Salinivibrio kushneri: one gene and its partner. The protein of the gene in region 1 binds, or shares a complex with, the protein of each later gene. Links are inferred from orthologs where the notes say so. Each region holds a gene or a part of one and is shown on either strand. Other genes may lie near its edges. The genes, in order: oppC and N8M53_RS00650.

Region 1 (9,522 bases):
TCAACCTTGTATCGAAAACTACAAGCTTGGCAAAAATCTGCGGCGCATGAATGATAGGAATGGATGTATGGCCACCACAGTAAATACTGAAACATTACGTCGACTGAAATCAGAAGTAGGCGAGGATACGGTGACGGTTTTGCTCACTGTATTTAGCGACGAGCTATCCCAATACCATTCTCAATTGTCTGGTTCTCCGTCGATAGAGCAAGTTCGTGAGATCAGCCATGCGATAAAAAGCAGTGCAGCCAGTTTTGGTGCGGATGATCTGGCCGAGATGGCGCGTGAGTGTGAATCACGGGTGAAACAAGGCCAACAAGATTGGATGACACATCACCTTGATGAGCTGACCGAGATGTTACGAGGGACGGCTTCTACCTACCGAGAAATGGCCGTCGAGCAAAATTTCATCAACAGCTTGACGTAGTTTATCCCTGTCATGACGCCAATGATGATTTGAGGAGGCCAAACTGGCCTCTTTTTGTTGGTAACGTGTAGCGAGCTGCGATGCATGTTGCTCACCAATGACCATATCGATGGTTTGGCCACCCATCGCGCGCTCACACCAAGCAAGCATAGTGGCTAATGACATGTCACCCGCCGGCCCGATTTCCTTGCCAAGGTTTCTAATAAACGCCAGTTTGGCCTGCGTATGTTTTAACGCACGGCCGAGTTCGGGAACCAGTAGTGGCGGCATCACGCTGGTTAAAAAACTGCCAGGGCCGAGCAAAATCAAGTCAGCCTGCTCGATAGCCTCAATGGCCTCGCGGGTCGCGGGGACGGTTGGGGACAAAAAGAGACGTGTCGGGGGAGCGCTTAGCTCATCAATATGTGTTTCTCCCGACACTGTCTCACCCTCTGGCGTTAACGCGGCAAGCTCAGCAGGATGCTCAGACATCGGTAGCAAATTGGGACGGATATCTAACAGATCGCGAATAAGTTGGATAGCTTCAAGCGGACGGACTGAGAGGTTATCCAGTGCGGTAAGGATCAGGTTGCCCAAATTATGCCCGTTCAACTCACCTTTCCCTTTAAAGCGATATTCAAACAGCATGGAGCCGACCGAGGGCTCGGTGATTAATTGGTTGAGGCAGTTACGAATGTCGCCCCAAGCTATTCCACCTTGGCAGGCACGGATACGGCCAGTTGACCCACCGTTGTCGGTTGTGGTGACAATGCCTGTTACCTGCTCGCCATAGGCTCCCAATGCCGATAAGACGCGCCCCAGACCATGTCCGCCACCAATCGCTACGATACGTTGTGAATGCTGATCTGAAACGTTTTGGGTCATCGCTTAGTTTCCTGAGAAAAAATCAATGCCGCCTAGTTTACCTGATGCGTGAGCGACAAGGTATTTGTTGGAGCCGTAAAGTGTGAGCAAATCAGGGAAGTGGGATAAAAAGGTGAAGAAAAAAAGAGGTAACGCGTCGCGTTACCTCGCCCAATCAAGCAGATGAATAAACAGGGCAAATAGCAAGGCAGCAATAAAAACGGTTTAGTGTGGATCTTGCATCATACTCAACAGGTAATCCCGTGTGGCGACACAGGAGCTGTTTGCCATTAACTGTTGCTTTTCCCCAGTGGGGAGTGGCAACAGTTCTAACCAGCGCTGGCATAACCACGTCAAGTTAGAGAATTCGGTTTCTCTGTGCATTTGTTGTAATTCAGGGTAGCGCTCAAACATTGACTGTAAGCGTTCGACCAGAGGCTCACTTTGTTTGTCGACGTGACAATCAGGCCAGCGGGGTAATGCGTTTACCGTGGCAAACAAGATGTGGTTGTGCTGCTGGTTAAATGCTTGGATAGCAAAGCGTGCTGTTCCCCGTGCCGTTATCACCAAGCAGCCATCTTCTTGACTTCGGGTATAGTCCTCAATCTCAATAAAGGTGCCAATATCCACGTGAGAGCGCTGGGCTTGTGTTTCCGCCATACACACTCCGATAGGGAGTCCATGCTTTAACGCGAATACCAGTGTGTCTAACGAGTCGCCCGCTGGGATGCGAAGAGGCATCCGGCCGCCAGGCAAGATGTGGCGATCATTAAACAAAATTGGTGTGGATTGTCCCATGTGACACCCCCTGACAAGCAATGACGTTGGTCTAGTAATCTAGATATTGCAAAAGGGGTGCCTACTTTTTGAAACGCCAGTATACCAGCGGTTCGGCATCGTGATGTCGCGATTGCGTAGCGCTTGAGAGCGAGAACTCGCAATTTGCAACGCAAATCCGCTCGCGATAACGCATTGTGCAAACGCTCACTCACTCGCTTTGCGGTCGCCCGTGAGTAGGATTACGCCCTGACTCGTCGTCAGCGTCGCGGTATAAAGACAAAAAAAATAGCCTCCATTTGGAGGCTATTAAAGAGGTGTTTTTAACATCAACACCGCGTTAGCGGTTAACCTGTGGTTTTTTTCCTTTATTTGGGTTGTAACCATGGCGAACGCGTGCGCATAAAGGGCGCGAGGTTGAGCTTTGTGGTCTCATAGTCTTGCTTTTTACTCTCTTGTCGGAAGAAAAATCATGTTAATGATCGGGAACATCTCATCAACAACATAATGATGGGGGATATAGCGTCGAATAACAACATCGTTTGCTTAAAAAAGCGTCAATATTGGTATTTCGTCTAAACAGCCGCTTATTATCAGCAAATGTTATTAAACTAAGGCAAGATCGGGCCGATATCCGCTATGGCTCTGGGTTGAGAAGCCGAGATGTAGTGGGGGCGAAGATGTCCGGCGAGCCTTGTCGGCAATTTTTTGCTTTATTGGTGCTGAGGGTGTAGGTTGAAAATTGCACAAGCGGTTTGTACTGACGCAACAGCCACCCACCTTAGGCGATCGTTGTGTGAGAGACTGTGCCAATGACTGAAGGATTCAGGAGGACACAATGAAACACAAGCGCTATAGCAACAAGAAAATCAAAGAAATGCTCAATGAGGTCATGCCAGAGATGGAAAAGCACGCGAGGACAACCGTGCCCTGCACGATCAGGCGAATGATCGCTCACCTGATAGTGGCCCCGTTTTTAGTCCCGACGATGCTAAAAAATAGTGGTTTATAGGACAAAGCCAGCTCGCGAAGCTGGCTTTGTTGCGACATTATCACCGCTCAAGCCTACTGAAGCCGCCATTTCTGCCTTCTCCCTCCGTTCTACATTATCCGCGCTTGACCCTCGCTCCTATTCGGGATGAGCGCTGCCTCTGGCAGGCATCATTACCGCTTATTCAAGTCAGATTTTGTGACCGTGATAGCTGTCTGACATCACGTGCATGTGTTTCTGTTGAGTTTTTTCGACAAATAACGTTTAGTATCGGCTTTACAATTAAGTAACATTTGGCGCATATTAGCAGTCAAAGTCACTGAGATTGCAAAGGTACAAAGAGGCTTGTGTTTTTTTTAGACGACAAGCTAGTTAAGCATTAGTGCCGATGTCCCCAGATTCAGTATAAATAGCAATTTGTTCCGTTTTTTGTTTCTAGTGGTGAATAAAGCGCTAATGTGACCTCATCTTACCAGCTTGAAATTCCATTCTTGGGTTCTCAGGTAGTGAAAGATGAGTTTTTAATCTCATTCTGTGGCAAAATACTTCAGATTTATGGCAAAACACAGCGTTGCTTGATAATGTTTTGCCTCTAGTCGCGCAGCGAGGCGTAGCACAGCTTTTTAGATTGTGCAAAACGGATTATCCCGTCACGTAGCGTCGATTGTCATGGATGCAATAGCGATTGTTATGGAGTTACACGATGAAGCTAAACACGATCACCCGAACCCTCTTTATGGGCGCTGGCCTTTCTCTGGCTCTAGCAGGATGCAGCGAACCAGAGCAAAAACAGACCTCTCAATCTAACCCTGAAACCAAACAACAAGCCGAGTCCGCGACAGGCGAGCCGCAACTGGCGGCAGAGCAAGAGCTCGTGCGTGGTAACGGTGCCGAAGTGGCGTCGTTGGATCCGCATAAAACTCAAGGCGTGCCTGAGTCGCATGTTATTCGTGACCTACTAGAAGGCTTGGTCAACCAGGATGCAGACGGTAATGTCATTCCAGGCGTCGCTTTACGCTGGGAAAACGAAGACAACAAGGTGTTTACGTTTTACCTTCGAGAAGACGCCAAATGGTCGAACGGTGATCCTGTTACCGCGCAAGATTTTGAGTACAGCTTCAAGCGCGTGGCTGATCCAATGACGGCTTCACCTTACTCTTGGTACCTTGGCTACACCCACATGGAGAATGCCAAAGCCATTATTAAGGGTGACAAAGATAAAGACACATTGGGCGTTGAAGCGCTAGACGATCACACCCTTCAGGTGACGTTAGATACCGCGGTACCTTACCTCGTGAAGATGATGGGCCACACCACCATGAAGCCGGTACATAAAGAAACGGTGGAAAAACATGGTGACCAATGGACTAAACCTGAGAACTTCGTGGGTAATGGTGCGTATGTCGTGGATAACTGGGTGATTAATGAGCGCATTGAGTTAACCCGTAACGACCAGTATTGGGATAATGAAAACACCACACTCGATAAAGTGACCTATTTGCCGATTGAAAACCAAGTGGCGGAAATGAATCGCTACTTGGCCGGCGAAATTGACATGACGTATGAGATCCCGAACGAGCATTTCCGTCGCTTGAAAAACGAGCATCCAGAAGATTTATCTATCGTGGGTAACCTGTGTAGCTACTACTACATCTTTAATACCAAGCGTGAACCTTTTGATGATGTCCGTGTGCGTAAAGCCTTGTCTTACGCGATTGACCGTAACGTGATTACCGATGCGCTACTGGGCCAAGGGCAAAAGCCCGCGTACTTCTTGACGCCTGAAATTACCGCTGGGTTTGATCCTGAGCTGCCAGCGTACGCCAAGATGACACAAGAAGAGCGTGATGCAGAGGCCAAGCGTCTGCTCAAAGAAGCTGGGTTCGGTGAAGACAATCCGCTCGACTTCTCACTGCTTTATAACACCAGCGAAAACCACAAAAAGCTGGCCGTCGCAATCGGTCAAATGTGGAAAGACAAGCTGGGTGTTGATGTTGCACTTAATAACCAAGAGTGGAAAACCTACCTGAGCACCAAAGATGAAGGTAATTTTGATGTCGCGCGCGCCGGTTGGTGTGGTGACTACAATGAAGCGTCTACCTTCCTCAGCTTGATGCGCAGCTCTAACTCATCAGGTGGTGTGCATTATGATAGCCAAGCTTATGATGCGATCATGGAAAACGCCATGACCACCACAGACGATGACAAGCGCACACAACTGTACTTGGATGCGGAAGCCCAGATGGCAAAAGACATGCCGATCGCGCCGATTTACCAGTATGTAAAAGCGCGTCTGCTTAGTCCACAAGTCGGTGGCTTCCCTGCCAATAACGCCGAAGAGAAGATCTACTCAAAAGATCTTTATATCAAGGCCGAGTAACGCCTGATTCACAGCTGATAAGGGAGCCGCTCCATGCGGCTCCCTTGGCTGGTTGTCGCTATGTAGGTATCGCCTAGGTAGCGGACGCTGTGAGGCTCAAAACGAAACGGTACAGTTATGTTGAAATTTATCGCCAAGCGCCTTTTGGAAGCTATTCCAACGTTGTTGGTCTTAATTACTATCTCTTTTTTCTTGATGCGGTTTGCGCCAGGCAACCCCTTTTCAAGCGAACGTCCATTGCCCCCTGCCGTAATGGAAAACATCAATGCCAAATACGGTCTGGATAAGCCTGTATTTGAGCAATACACCACCTACTTGGGCAATATCCTACAAGGGGATTTTGGTCCATCGTTTAAATACATTGATTTTACGGTGAATGAGCTGATTGCTGACGCATTTCCTGTATCGGCACAAATCGGTGCGTTGGCGTTTATCTTCACGCTGATTTTTGGGGTCACGATTGGCACCATTGCTGCGCTCAAACAAAACACCTGGATTGACTACACCATCATGTCTACGGCGATGTTAGGGGTGGTGATGCCATCCTTTGTATTAGCCCCCGTGCTGATTTATATCTTCGCCATTAACCTTGGTTGGTTCCCCGCCGGTGGCTGGCAAGGCGGTGGTTGGCAATTCATGGTATTGCCAATGATCGGTATGTCCTTACTGTATGTGGCCACATTTGCGCGTGTGACCCGCGGCAGCATGATCGAAACCCTAAACAGTAACTTTATTCGCACCGCGCGTGCCAAAGGGCTCAGTTACCCTAAAATTATTGTTAAACATGCGCTCAAGCCTGCGATGCTACCGGTTGTGTCCTACATGGGACCCGCGTTTGTGGGCATTATTACGGGGTCGGTGGTGATCGAAACCATTTTCGGTTTGCCGGGTATCGGGAAGCTGTTTGTGAACGCCGCGTTTAACCGTGATTATTCATTAGTGCTTGGCTGTACCATTTTGATCGGTACGCTGACCATTCTTTTCAACGCGATCGTCGATATCCTGCTGGCGTATATCGATCCTAAGATTCGTTACTAGGGGTGACATGATGCTGACGAAAAAAGAAAACATTGACGCCCTCGAAAACTTTGCTGAAGAAGTCGATGTCAAGGGGCGTAGCCTTTGGCAGGATGCGGCGATTCGTTTTAAACGTAACCGTGCTGCAATGGCGAGCTTGGTGATTCTGGTATTGATTGGTTTGAGCGTGATCCTTGGGCCGTATATCAGTGCCTACGCGTATGACGCGACCGATTGGTATGCCATTCATGCGGCGCCTTCATTGGGCGTAGACGGACATTGGTTTGGTACCGATGCGTTAGGCCGAGATCTCTTTACTCGCACCATGATGGGCGGGCGTATATCGATCATGGTAGGCGTCATGGGTGCCTTTGTCGCCGTCTTGATTGGTACCTTATATGGTGCCACATCAGGCTTTATTGGCGGCCGCACCGATGCGGTGATGATGCGCTTGGTGGAAATCCTCCAATCGATTCCGTTCATGTTCTTTGTGATTGTACTGGTCACCTTCTTTGGCCGTAATATCGTGCTGATCTTCGTGGCCATTGGCTGTATTGCGTGGCTAGATATGGCACGTATTGTGCGCGGTCAAACACTGAGCTTACGGAGTAAAGAGTTTGTCGAAGCGGCGCACGTTTCAGGGGTGAGCACGCGCCATATCATTACTCGCCATATCGTGCCAAACGTACTCGGGATTGTTGCGGTTTACTCGACTTTATTGGTGCCGAACATGATCTTGTTTGAATCTTTCTTGAGTTTCTTGGGGTTAGGTGTGCAAGAGCCAATGACCAGTTGGGGTGCCTTACTACAAGAAGGCTCGCAAACGATGGAAATTGCGATTTGGCAGCTGCTGTTCCCTGCCGCCTTTATGGTGATGACATTGTTCTGTTTTAACTATGTCGGCGATGGGCTTCGTGATGCCTTGGATCCAAAAGACAGATAAGCGACGTTTTTTGCCATCGTAAAAAACGCAATAATATGAAAAGCGCAGGTTTATTTCCTGCGCTTTTTTGTTACTGTTAAATGCGTGTTTCAAGGATGAGAATCGATAGCAATGGTGGCTGTCGATAGAGTGACAAAGGAGCTGTCATGCGATCCCTCTCAATTCAATGGAAGGTCACCCTCGTGGCCAGTTTGTGCGTTGCTGTGACCGCGGTAACCTTATTAACCTTCTCGACTTACGTAAATAACCAGTTTCAGCAAACGGTCGGTCAAGCGAGCACTCAAACGCTGCGCAGTGCTGCTCAACGTCTTGCGACCAGTCAAGCCCACGTTCAAGCGACCCATGTTCAGCGTTCTTTAGATGAAGCGGTGTACCGCGCGCAAATGCTGGCGCAAAGTGTGGTGTACCTACAGTATAACGCTGAGCAAAACTTTACCGACAGTGGTGAACTTCGCGGTTCAATCAATGAGCTAGTGCGGCGCTCCGTGGAGAACTTTGATTCGGTCCAAGCTGCGTTCGTGGTGTTTAAGCCCAATGCGCTCGACCAAGAAGATGATTTTTATCAGCTCGATACAGAACGGGGTGCCAATGCCACAGGGCGTTTTGCCAGCCGCTGGCAAAAACGGGATGGCGAGCTGCAAGGCAGTGTGCTCAGTGAGAAGCAAATTAACAACGACAATAATAATGGCAGTGGGCAAGCAGCGAATCATTGGTACCAGTGCCCATTGAGCCAAGGTGCGGCATGTGTGTCTGCGCCCAAACAAGCGGGCAGCAGTCTTAGCGTCACCATTTCTTCACCGCTAATGCGCGACGGACAAGTGCTTGGGGTACTGGGCATTGATATTGGTCTTGGCGGATTACAGTCAGTGATCGCAGAGGCAGATAAAGCCCTATTTGACGGTGCCGGGAATGTCAGTGTACTGAGCCAAGGTGGCCGTTTAGTGGTGTCGGATAAATCGCAAGCAACGGGAGGGACGGTTAATGATTTACCGTCGGCGCCCGACAACATGGTTGGATGGCTAACCGAAGGTCAACCACAGACCGAGTGGCAAAAAGGTCAATTGATGACCTATGTGCCGATTGCTTTGCCTGGCACCACGTGGGGAGCCCTGATCACCTTGCCGGAAGATGTCTTACTCTCTGAGGCAAACCAATTAAGCCAACAAATCACCGCGCAGCGCAGTCAAGCCGCGTGGACAGAGCGTAGCTTAGGGGTTGTGGCAACCCTGCTTGCTTTGGTGATCGCCGGATTAGCGGCGCGTCAAATCGTAAAACCCTTGAAACTACTCGCTGAACGATTGGCAGAGATTGCCGACGGTGATGGCGATCTTACTCAACGCATCCAGCTTAAAAATCGCGATGAAATCGGGGTTCTGGCAGGGCGCTTTAACCGCTTCCTCGATAAGTTGCAGCCTATCATGGCGAATGTGATTAATAGCGTTGAAGAAGCAGAGCATACTGCAAAAGAAGCCGCGCGTGTGGCCGCGCAAACCCGAGATGGTAGCCGTGAGCAAGTATCAAGCTTGGATGCAGTGGCGACAGCCTCAGAAGAGATGACGCAAACCGCCTCACAGGTTGCCAGTCATACCGAGTCGGCGCTGACTGCCGCTACCGCGGTCAACACGGCCACAGAGAACGGTGAAAAAATCGTCACTGGTTCATCGCAAGCCATGACGCGCTTAGTCGAGACGCTTAATGGTGCCACCGAGGATGCACAAGCTCTGCAAAAGAGCAGTCAGGACATTACTGAGATCTTAACCGTGATTGATGCCATGTCTGAACAAACTAATCTGCTTGCGTTAAATGCGGCGATAGAAGCGGCGCGAGCCGGCGAGCAAGGGCGCGGGTTTGCGGTGGTCGCTGACGAGGTACGTGAACTGTCACAGCGCACGAATCAGTCAATCACCCAGATCCGTACCGTGATTGATTCGTTGCAAGCGGGCGCGCAATCAGTGGTAGCCGCGATTCATGATGGGAACCAGTTAGCGGATGATACCGCAGAAAAGGTACAAGAGACGGTGGCTAGCCTGGACCAAATCCGTACTGCGATGCACGATATGATGGGGCTTAACAGCGAAATTAGCGCGGCGGCGGAACAACAAAGTGCGGTATCAGGCGATGTGACGCAAAATGTGACCCATATT
Region 2 (9,604 bases), 1.7 Mb from region 1 along the record:
AGGTAGCACGCCCAACTGACCAATGAAGGCGCTATCGACAAGTTGAAAACTCATTAGTGACAGTACGCCAAACAGCATGGGTAAGGTGGTCGAGAACAAGCGCTTTGCGCGAGAAGCAGACTCCATCAGGCACTCTTTGCGTTAATAAAGGGAAAAAAGCCGAGCAGGAAGCGGCTCGGCATAACCTGACCAATTGTAGAGGATTGCTAAAAATTACCAACCCCTAATAAATGCGGGTATTCAGTGTTTGAACTCCTGACCCTAAGTGTGCAAGGGGTGATTAGAGGCGCTACTGCATACCATAATTGATGTTGGTGATTTGTGCTGGTGGTCTAGGTTATGGTGAAACAAATCACTATCACTGTTGCGCCGGTTTTGGTGAATGAATATGAGAATAGATGAGGCGGGAAGATGGATTGTCTTTTTACCAAGACAGGCTGTCGCGGTGGGTTATTGGTAAGTGAAGTGACGAAAAGAGACAATGTTTCGGTGAAATGTCAGTTTTATTGCATTTTAAACCAAACTTTTGTGACTATTGAGTGAAATATTTATTGCTTTTGGTGATAAGGAAGCTAGCACAACGCAGTAGAAAAACGGCATAGTTTTCGCTGTCTTGTAGCAAAAAAATCACTTCTAACAGGCCGTTATCGTTGATCGTGACTAAAAATCGAGATAAATATAGACCACTTTATGTGAGTGTGTAATACGTAGTGTTGCTTTCAGTGCTTAGGATGGCCAAGAGAGCACAACGGCAGGTTCCATGACCTGCAAAAATATCAGACAGTGGACAGGGAGTAGTGGCTATGCTGTCGTACTTTTTACGCCGGTTACTGTTGGTGATCCCGACATTTCTCGGCATTACCATTTTGATCTTTGGTATCACCCGTCTTGTGCCGGGTGGGCCGGTCGAGCGAATGATGACGCAAATGCAGGCACAAGCCGATGGCGGCTCGAGCTTGCAACGTGCTGGTGACAGCTCGGCGTTATCGGACGATCAGATTGCCGAACTTAAGGCATTTTACGGCCTCGATAAACCCGTGCTAGAAGCCTATGTCGATTGGCTGGGCAAGCTCGCCAACTTCGATCTGGGTGAGTCGACGCGCTACTACGAGCCGGTCACCGACATGATCGCCGAGCGTCTGCCCGTCTCCTTGTTTTACGGCGGCATGACCTTCTTCATCAGCTATTTTATCTCTCTTCCGCTCGGGTATTACAAAGCCCTCAAACACGGTTCAGTGTTTGATTCGTCCTCCTCTGTGCTGATTTTTATTGGGTTTGCCTTGCCTGGCTATGTGGTCGGGGTATTACTGATCACCTTGTTTAGCTATCACCTCGAATGGTTCCCGATGGGGGGCTTTGTGGGCGATGCCTACTACGACGCGACCAGCTTTTGGGAACGCGCCAAAGATGTGATGTGGCATGCGGTACTGCCGCTGATTTGTTATCTGATTGGTGACTTTGCCACCCTGACCATGACGATGAAAAACAACCTAATGGAAAACCTCTCGGCGGACTATATCCGTACGGCGATTGCCAAAGGGTTACCGTTCCGCTCGGCGGTGCGCAAGCACGCGCTGCGCAACAGCTTGATCCCGATTGCTAGCCATTTTGGCAACTCGTTGTTGTTCTTTATGACCGGCGCGTTTTTGATTGAAGTCATTTTCAATATCAATGGCATCGGCTTACTTGGCTATGAGTCAATTATGGAGCGCGATTATCCGGTGGTGATGGGCATTGTCGCCATCAATGCGCTATTACTGCTGGCCGGCAATATTATCTCCGATATCTGTGTTGCCTTGGTTGACCCTCGCGTGAAGTTTGGATCTTGATATGTTGACGTTTAGCCCTTTAACTCAAAAGAAAATCCGCAGCTTTAAGCAAATTAAACGCGGTTATTGGTCGTTTATCATCTTGACCACCATGCTGGTGTTGTCGCTGTTTGCCGAGCTTTTTATCAACAGTAAAGCGTTAATGGTCAAATACGACGGTGAATATTATTTCCCGGTACTGAGTGATGTGTACTTGGCGAGCGACTTTGGTCAAGTGGGGACCAGCGAAGCCAACTATCGTCAACTTGCCAAAGCCTTTGAGGCACAAGGCGGTGACAATTATGTGGTGATGCCCCTAGTGCCATGGAACCCACTGGAGCAAGATTTTAGCGGGGATTTTCCACCGACAGCGCCGAGCGCTGAGCATCAGCATTACCTTGGCACCGATGAGATTGGTCGCGATATCCTCGCTCGCTTGGTGTACGGCTTTCGTATCGCCATGGGGTTTGCGTTACTCACCATGGCCGCTTCCTATGCGATTGGTACAGCCGTCGGCTGTGCGATGGGTTTTTGGGGCGGCAAGTTTGACCTTTTCTTCCAACGCTTTATCGAAATCTGGTCGATGGTGCCGTTTTTGTACGTGATCATGATTTTGGTTTCGATTCTTCAGCCCACGTTTGCCCTGTTTGTAGGGATTAACGTGCTATTTGGCTGGATGGCGATCACCTGGTATATGCGCACCATGACCTATAAAGAGTCAGCGCGTGATTATGTGATGGCCGCGCGCGCACTCGGTGCCTCGACCAGCCGGATCTTATTCCGGCATATTTTGCCCAATACCATGGTGATGATTGTGACTTTGGCGCCCTTTACCATCGCACTCAATATTACCGCGTTAACAGCGCTGGATTATCTCGGCCTTGGGCTGATGCCGCCGACGCCCAGTTGGGGCGAGCTGTTACAGCAAGGCAAATCGAATTTGGACGCACCATGGATTGTTGCGTCCGTGGTGACCTCACTGGTGGTGGTATTAGTGATGGTGACCTTCATTGGTGAAGCGGTGCGCGCGGCGTTCGACCCGAAAAAATTCACCCGTTACGACTAACGTTAAACACAATGTGCAATGTTTGAATCACGATAAGGAAATCACGATGAAAAAACTGATCCTTGCGACCTCAATTTCGATGTTTAGCCTGACTGGCTGGGCGGCGGATTTGCCTGAAAACCTTAATTGGCAAACCAATTGGGATGCACCTAAAATCGGCTCTCCCAACGCCAAACGTGGCGGCGTTTTGCGCTCACACTTAAGCTCCTTTCCCCAGACGCTGCGCACGGTTGGCCCAGACTCCAACTCAGGCCTGCGCAGTTATTTTCTCGATGAAATGCCTTCATTGGTAAAGCGCCACCCAGACACACTGGAATGGATCCCGGATTTGGCCAATGAGTGGGCGTTTGGCGACGACCACAAAACCATCTACTTCAAGCTGAACCCAGAGGCGACCTGGTCGGATGGCGAGCCCGTCACCGCCGATGATTTTGTCTTTATGATGCAGTTCTACCGCTCGAAAGACATTGTTGCGCCTTGGTACAACGAGTACTACACCAACACCATTGGTGGGGTCGAGAAAATTGATCAACACACCATTGCTATATCGACTGCAATAGAGAAAAGCGACGAAGATCTGATGTATACCTTGGGTAGTTTGGTCCCACGTCCCGCGCATTTTTACGCCAATCCGAGCAAAGATGAAAACCAAGATGGCATTGCCGACGACTTTGTACGCCGCTATAACTTCAAAGCGACCCCCACCGTGGGCCCGTACGAGTTAGCGCGGGTGCAAAAAGGCCGTAGCGTCACCTTTGAGCATGTCGATGACTGGTGGGGCTACACCAACCCGTATTATCAACACCGTTATAACGTCGATAAGATCCGTCTGCGGGTGATCCGGGATAACGATATCGCCATGAAGCACTTTGAAAAAGGCAACTTGGATGTGTTCGACTTGCTATTACCGGATGTGTGGCACGACAAAACCCAATCTGAACCTTATAAAAAAGGCTATATCACCAAATTCTGGGGCCACAACGAATTACCGGTTGGCGCGGGTGGTTTATGGATGAATACGGCTATGCCGCTACTGGATGACATCAATGTGCGCAAAGGCATCATCTATGCCACGGACTTTGATGGCATGATTGAAAATATTACCCGTGGTGACTACTCACGCAAGCCACATGCAATGGGGCATGGTCATGGTGAGTACGACAACGATGGTGCGACACCGCCAGCGTTTGACCCTGAAAAAGCGATCAGCTATTTCGAAAAAGCTGGCTTTGACCAAGTGGGCCCCGATGGCATTCGTATTAACGACAAAGGCGAGCGTTTAAGCTTTGCCATCACTTATGGGTACCAACACCACACCCCACGCATCGCTTACTTGAAAGAGCAAGCGAAAAAAGCAGGGTTGGACTTTACCATTCACCTGGTTGATGGCTCATCGGCGTTTAAATACATACTGGAGAAAAAGCATCAGCTGGCGTTTCTCAATATGGGCACCTCAGAAATCCCGGCCTATTGGGAATACTTCCACTCGGATAACGCTAATAAAAAGCAAACCAACAACCACACCAATTACAGCTCCCCGGCGTTGGATAAGCTGATCATGGCGTACAAAACCGAGTTCGACATGGCGAAGAAATACCAGCTGTCGCACCAGATCCGCGCTAAGATCTCAGAAGCCAGTGTGATTGTACCTGGGTACATGGTGCCGTATGTGCGTCAAGGTTTTTGGCGTTATGTACAAATCCCAGACAACGCAATGACCAAGCGCACCGAAAAAATGGTCACCAGTGGCCGGGTGATGGGCTTTGGTACCTTCTGGATTGATGAAGAGATGAAAGACGCCACCGAAGAGGCGATGGATGACGATAAAGCCTTTGAGCCGGTGACCATCATTGATGACAGATACAAGCTGTAGGGGCGATTATGACGCAGGATGTCATTCTTTCGGTTAAGGATTTGACCGTTAGTTTTACCACTGACGACGGCCCCCGTGAGGTACTTCACGGGGTAAGCTTTGACGTAAAAGCCGGGCGCACGCTCGGCTTGGTGGGCGAGTCGGGCAGTGGCAAAAGTGTCACAGCGATGTCGATCATGGGCCTGCTCCCCAAGCCCTACGGCCAGGTGACGGGCGGCGAAATCTTGTACCGCGGGACCGACTTGGTGACCTTGCCCGCCAAAGAGCGCTACGCGATGCGTGGCAATCGGATCTCGATTATCTTTCAAGACCCGATGACGGCACTGAACCCGGTGCATACCGTGGGTCGGCAAATCAATGAAGTTTTGATGCTACACCGCCCAGAGCTGGATAAAAAAGCGCGCGCGGCGTGTGCGCTCGATATGCTGGCCAAGGTGAAAATCCCGATGCCAGAAAAGCGACTGAACGAGTACCCGCATAACCTATCCGGTGGGATGCGTCAGCGGGTAATGATCGCCATGGCACTGGCCTGCAAGCCCGATATCTTGATTTGTGATGAGCCAACCACCGCCTTGGATGTAACTGTGCAGGCCTCGATTTTGGACTTGATTAACGAGCTGCAAGAAGAAACCGGCATGGCGGTGATTTTTATCACTCACGATCTGGGGGTAGTCGCCGAGGTGTGTGACGATGTGGCGGTGATGTACGATGGCCAAATTCGTGAACGGGCGGATATTTTCACCCTCTTTGATCACCCATCCCATCCGTATACCAAGCGTTTATTGGGATTAATGCCGGGGCGTCACCATCAACCCAAACAGATGATTGATATTCGCCCGTTGGAAGCGTTTGATGCCGCGCCATCATCCCCGTAGTTGCAGGAGAACGCGATGAGCAAGGAAGTCCTCAGAGTAGAAAACCTGAAGCAGTATTTTGTCTCGGGCAAAGGCCTGCTTCGTCAAGGCTACACCATTAAAGCCGTCGATGGCGTATCGCTCTCGGTGTCACAAGGTGAAACCCTCGGGCTGGTGGGTGAGTCGGGGTGTGGCAAAAGCACCCTTGGCCGTACCATGCTTAAGCTGTTTGAGCCTACCGAAGGGAAAATTTTCTTTGAAGGTAAAGACATCACCCATTTATCGCCACGTCAGATGCGGCCACTGCGTAAAGACATGCAGATTGTCTTTCAAGATCCGCTCGAGTCGCTAAACCAGCGTCACACCATCGGCGGGATCTTAGAAGAGCCCTTTATTATTCACAATATAGGCACCGCGAAAGAGCGTCGCCAATGGGTACTTGAGCTGCTAGATAAAGTCGGATTGCCCCACGATGCGGTCAACCGCTACCCGCATGAGTTTTCGGGCGGTCAGCGCCAGCGGATTGGTATTGCGCGGGCGATTGCCCTTAAACCGAAACTGCTTATTTGTGACGAATCCGTCTCCGCTTTGGATGTATCGGTGCAGGCCCAGATTCTTAACCTGTTGCTGAAACTCCAGCAAGAGATGAACTTGGCGATGATTTTTATCTCCCACGACTTATCGGTGGTTCGTCATATCTCCGATAAGGTGGCAGTGATGTACTTTGGTCATGTGGTGGAAGAGGGTCCGACCGAAACCGTCTATCATCAGCCGCAGCATGAGTACACGCAAAAGTTACTCTCTGCCATTCCGATCACCCACCCTAAATACCGCAAGCACAAGCGCCGCGCTGAGCAACCGGCCGCTGACGCGGACGCAAGGGATGAGTCGGTGGACGAAAAAAAGCCTGAAACCACCCGCTAGCACCGTTTCCCCACCCTGTTTCAGGGTGGGCATCGGCTCATGCTTGCGCTTTTTGCCGAGGGCGATATCCCGATAACCGCCAATGTGGTGTGTCTCACACTTCTTCCTCTTTGCTTTATCCTTGTGACAAATTAATCAATAACTGTGAGTGCGATCTCTGTTCATGCATCAGTGTTACCGGTAACTTTACAGCGTAGAAGGTTGGTAACATAACAATTACATCCAGCATTTCGACCACTCGCATTCCAGCTTGATGGAATAAATGGAAATAAAACAAGGACATCCTACTATGAAAGCAATAACGAAAACCCTGCTCGCTGCCTCTATCTCTGGCTTGTTCTCTATGTCAGCGATGGCGGCGGATTTTAATCTGAAAATCCAATCGTCTGATCCCTCAGGTGATCTCAACTTTAAGGTTCAGCAGCGCTGGGCTGACCGTGTGGAGACCATGTCTGATGGCCAAATCAATATTGATTTATTGCCTGTTGGCTCTGTGGTGAAACACACCGAGACGCTCGGGGCGATAAAAATGGGGATCCTGGACGGACATGTCACCGCCACGGGCTACTTTTCCGGCAAAGATCCGGCCTTTGGCTTGATTGGTAATATGGTCGGTGCTTGGTCCGATACAACCCAGCTGCTGCAATACATGAATTACGGTGGCGGGAATGAGCTGATGACCGAGCTTTACGCCCCGTATGGTGTGCAGTTTGTAGGCGCATCGACCACGGGCGTTGAGTCGTTTATTTCCAAAAAACCGATTGACGGCGTGGCTGATCTTAAAGGACTCAAGCTGCGTGCCCCAGAAGGCTTGGTGCAGCAAGTGTTTGCCGCCGCTGGCGCCACACCGGTTAACTTGCCGGGCTCGGAAGTGTTTACCGGTCTGAGCAAAGGGGTGATTGATGCGGCCGATTACACCGTGTTTTCCACCAACCAAAAAGCAGGCATGAATGACATTGCACCGCACCCAGTGCAACCAGGCTTCCACTCGTTGCCACTGATTGATATCTCTATTGCGCAGAAAAAATGGGACAAGATGCCGGAAGACTTGCAGACCATTTTGAAAACCTCGGTGCGGGATTTTTCTTACGACATGACCACCCAGCTGAAAATGGCAGATATGGCGGCAGTGAAAGAGGCCAAAGCCAACCCAGAGATCACTATCCACGATTGGTCTGACGAAGAGCGCAAGAAGTTTCGTGAAATCGCCAAAACCCAATGGAAGGTGTTTGCCGAGCGCTCACCCAATGCACAAAAAGTGTATGACTCAGTCACTGATTTCTTAGAAACCAATGGCTTGTTGTAAGCATTCATCCTTGTCTTGTCAGTGATAGGAGGGCATCGCCCTCCTGATTGTGGACCTATTTTATGACTGAACAAACGCCTCATACCCCGCCCGAGCCCGACGAGCACCCAAGAAACGTACTCGATAGAGCGATCATTAAGGTGAGCCACTTATTAAGTTGGCTATTTATCGCCACCGTTTTTATCTCGTTTTACGAAGTGGTGATGCGTTACCTGTTTGATTCGCCCACCACCTGGGTGCATGAAACTGCCTCATTTATCGGCGGCTCCTTGTTCATTATCGGTGGGATTTATGCCTTTGCGGCCAACCGCCATGTGCGTGTGGTCTTAGTTTACGACGCGGTATCGTCACAAACGCGCAAATACCTCAACCTGGTTCATCACCTCGTCGGACTCGCGTTTGCCAGCATGCTGGCCTATTCATCCTACTCGCTTGCCAAGGAAGCCTGGTTTGCACCTTGGGGCGAGCTACGACTTGAGACCTCGGGGTCTGTGCTCAATGCGCCCTATCCGGCGCTGCTTAAAGGGCTGATTTTTATCGCGCTGTGCATTCTTGTGCTCCAGTTTGTATTGCATCTCATCCAAGAGCTGGTCGGGCTGAGGAACAAAGACGATGTTTGATTTATCTTCGATTGGACTGGCGTGGGGAAGCCTGCTCATGCTGGTGATGCTGATTGGATTGCTACTCACTGGGATGCAATTGGCGTTTGTGTCTGGGTTTGTGGCGATCTTTTTTACCCTCTTTTGGTTTGGCCCCGAGGCGATGCCATTAATTGCCAGCCGTACCTACAGTTTTGCCTCTGGTTACGTCTTTTTAGCCGTGCCGATGTTCGTATTAATGGCGGCACTACTTGACCGTTCAGGCATCGCCAAAGATCTTTTCGATGCCATGAAGTCCCTAGGGCGCAAGGTGAGAGGCGGGGTCGCGGTACAAACCATTTTAGTCGCGGTGTTGCTGGCTTCTATGTCTGGCGTGATTGGCGGTGAAACCGTGCTATTGGGGATCTTGGCGTTACCGCAAATGCTCCGCCTTGGTTATGATCGCAAGCTGGCGATCGGGACCACCTGTGCCGGGGGTGCGCTGGGGACCATGCTGCCGCCCAGTATCGTACTGATCATCTATGGTATGACCGCCAGTGTGTCGATTGGTGATTTGTTCAAGGCATCCTTTCTCCCCGCCTTCATTCTCGCCGCTTGTTACATCGCTTATGTGTTGATTCGTTGTAAGTTAAACCCGTCACTGGCGCCGATCCCAAGTGACAGCGGGGAAGACGATGAGCCGCAAGTGAGCTACTTTAAAGCGTTGTTTTTCCCACTTTTCTCGGTAGCCGTGGTACTTGGCAGTATTTACACTGGAGTGGCCTCGGTCACTGAAGCCTCGGCGCTTGGCGTGGTGGGGATCATGCTGTCTGCGATTGTCCGTGGTGAGATGAACCTTTCGATGCTCAAAGAGAGCGCAATTGCCACTATGCGTACTTGCGGGATGATCATGTGGATTGGCATTGGTGCCAGCGCCCTGGTGGGAATCTACAACCTGATGGGCGGGATTGATTTTGTTGAACAAGTGATCCTGAGCCTAAGCGGCGGCAGTGCGATAGGTACCTTGCTTATCATGATGGTGATCTTACTCGTCTTAGGGATGTTTTTAGACTGGGTCGGGGTGGCGCTGTTAACCATGCCGATTTTTGTGCCCATCATCACCGGGCTTGGTTTTGACCCCATTTGGTTCGGGGTGGTGTTCTGCCTCAACATGCAGGTGTCGTTCCTTTCGCCG

Evidence for each region.
Region 2: the proteins of oppC (region 1) and N8M53_RS00650 are in contact, whole or in part, in a cryo-EM structure (PDB 8Z21), measured with the Escherichia coli proteins. The link is inferred for Salinivibrio kushneri from one-to-one orthologs.

Annotation. Positions count from the first base shown.
Region 1 is NZ_CP114588.1:1,875,794-1,885,315, reverse strand. What follows is about bases 5,641-8,422. They hold oppC (oligopeptide ABC transporter permease OppC), read left to right. Parts: upstream 5,641-6,466; coding sequence 6,467-7,378; downstream 7,379-8,422. Other genes in these bases: N8M53_RS08865 (methyl-accepting chemotaxis protein), read left to right, coding at 7,525-8,422; oppB (oligopeptide ABC transporter permease OppB), read left to right, coding at 5,641-6,456. Also shown: quorum-sensing sigma-54 dependent transcriptional regulator LuxO, read left to right, coding at 1-54; N8M53_RS08900 (Hpt domain-containing protein), read left to right, coding at 68-427; uridine diphosphate-N-acetylglucosamine-binding protein YvcK, read right to left, coding at 359-1,291; N8M53_RS08890 (LON peptidase substrate-binding domain-containing protein), read right to left, coding at 1,496-2,068; N8M53_RS08885 (hypothetical protein), read left to right, coding at 2,886-3,059; N8M53_RS08880 (ABC transporter substrate-binding protein), read left to right, coding at 3,742-5,418; more of oppB, read left to right, coding at 5,536-5,640; more of N8M53_RS08865, read left to right, coding at 8,423-9,522. UniProt on the Escherichia coli protein: Part of the ABC transporter complex OppABCDF involved in the uptake of oligopeptides and of the ABC transporter complex MppA-OppBCDF involved in the uptake of the cell wall murein tripeptide L-alanyl-gamma-D-glutamyl-meso-diaminopimelate.
Region 2 is NZ_CP114588.1:129,375-138,978, forward strand. Bases 4,718-7,581 are described here. They hold N8M53_RS00650 (ABC transporter ATP-binding protein), read left to right. Parts: upstream 4,718-5,637; coding sequence 5,638-6,525; downstream 6,526-7,581. Other genes in these bases: N8M53_RS00640 (extracellular solute-binding protein), read left to right, coding at 4,718-4,747; N8M53_RS00645 (ABC transporter ATP-binding protein), read left to right, coding at 4,756-5,622; N8M53_RS00655 (TRAP transporter substrate-binding protein), read left to right, coding at 6,815-7,581. Outside these bases: N8M53_RS00625 (MATE family efflux transporter), read right to left, coding at 1-126; N8M53_RS00630 (ABC transporter permease subunit), read left to right, coding at 804-1,829; N8M53_RS00635 (ABC transporter permease), read left to right, coding at 1,831-2,874; more of N8M53_RS00640, read left to right, coding at 2,921-4,717; more of N8M53_RS00655, read left to right, coding at 7,582-7,831; N8M53_RS00660 (TRAP transporter small permease subunit), read left to right, coding at 7,894-8,451; N8M53_RS00665 (TRAP transporter large permease), read left to right, coding at 8,444-9,604. UniProt on the Escherichia coli protein: Part of the ABC transporter complex OppABCDF involved in the uptake of oligopeptides and of the ABC transporter complex MppA-OppBCDF involved in the uptake of the cell wall murein tripeptide L-alanyl-gamma-D-glutamyl-meso-diaminopimelate.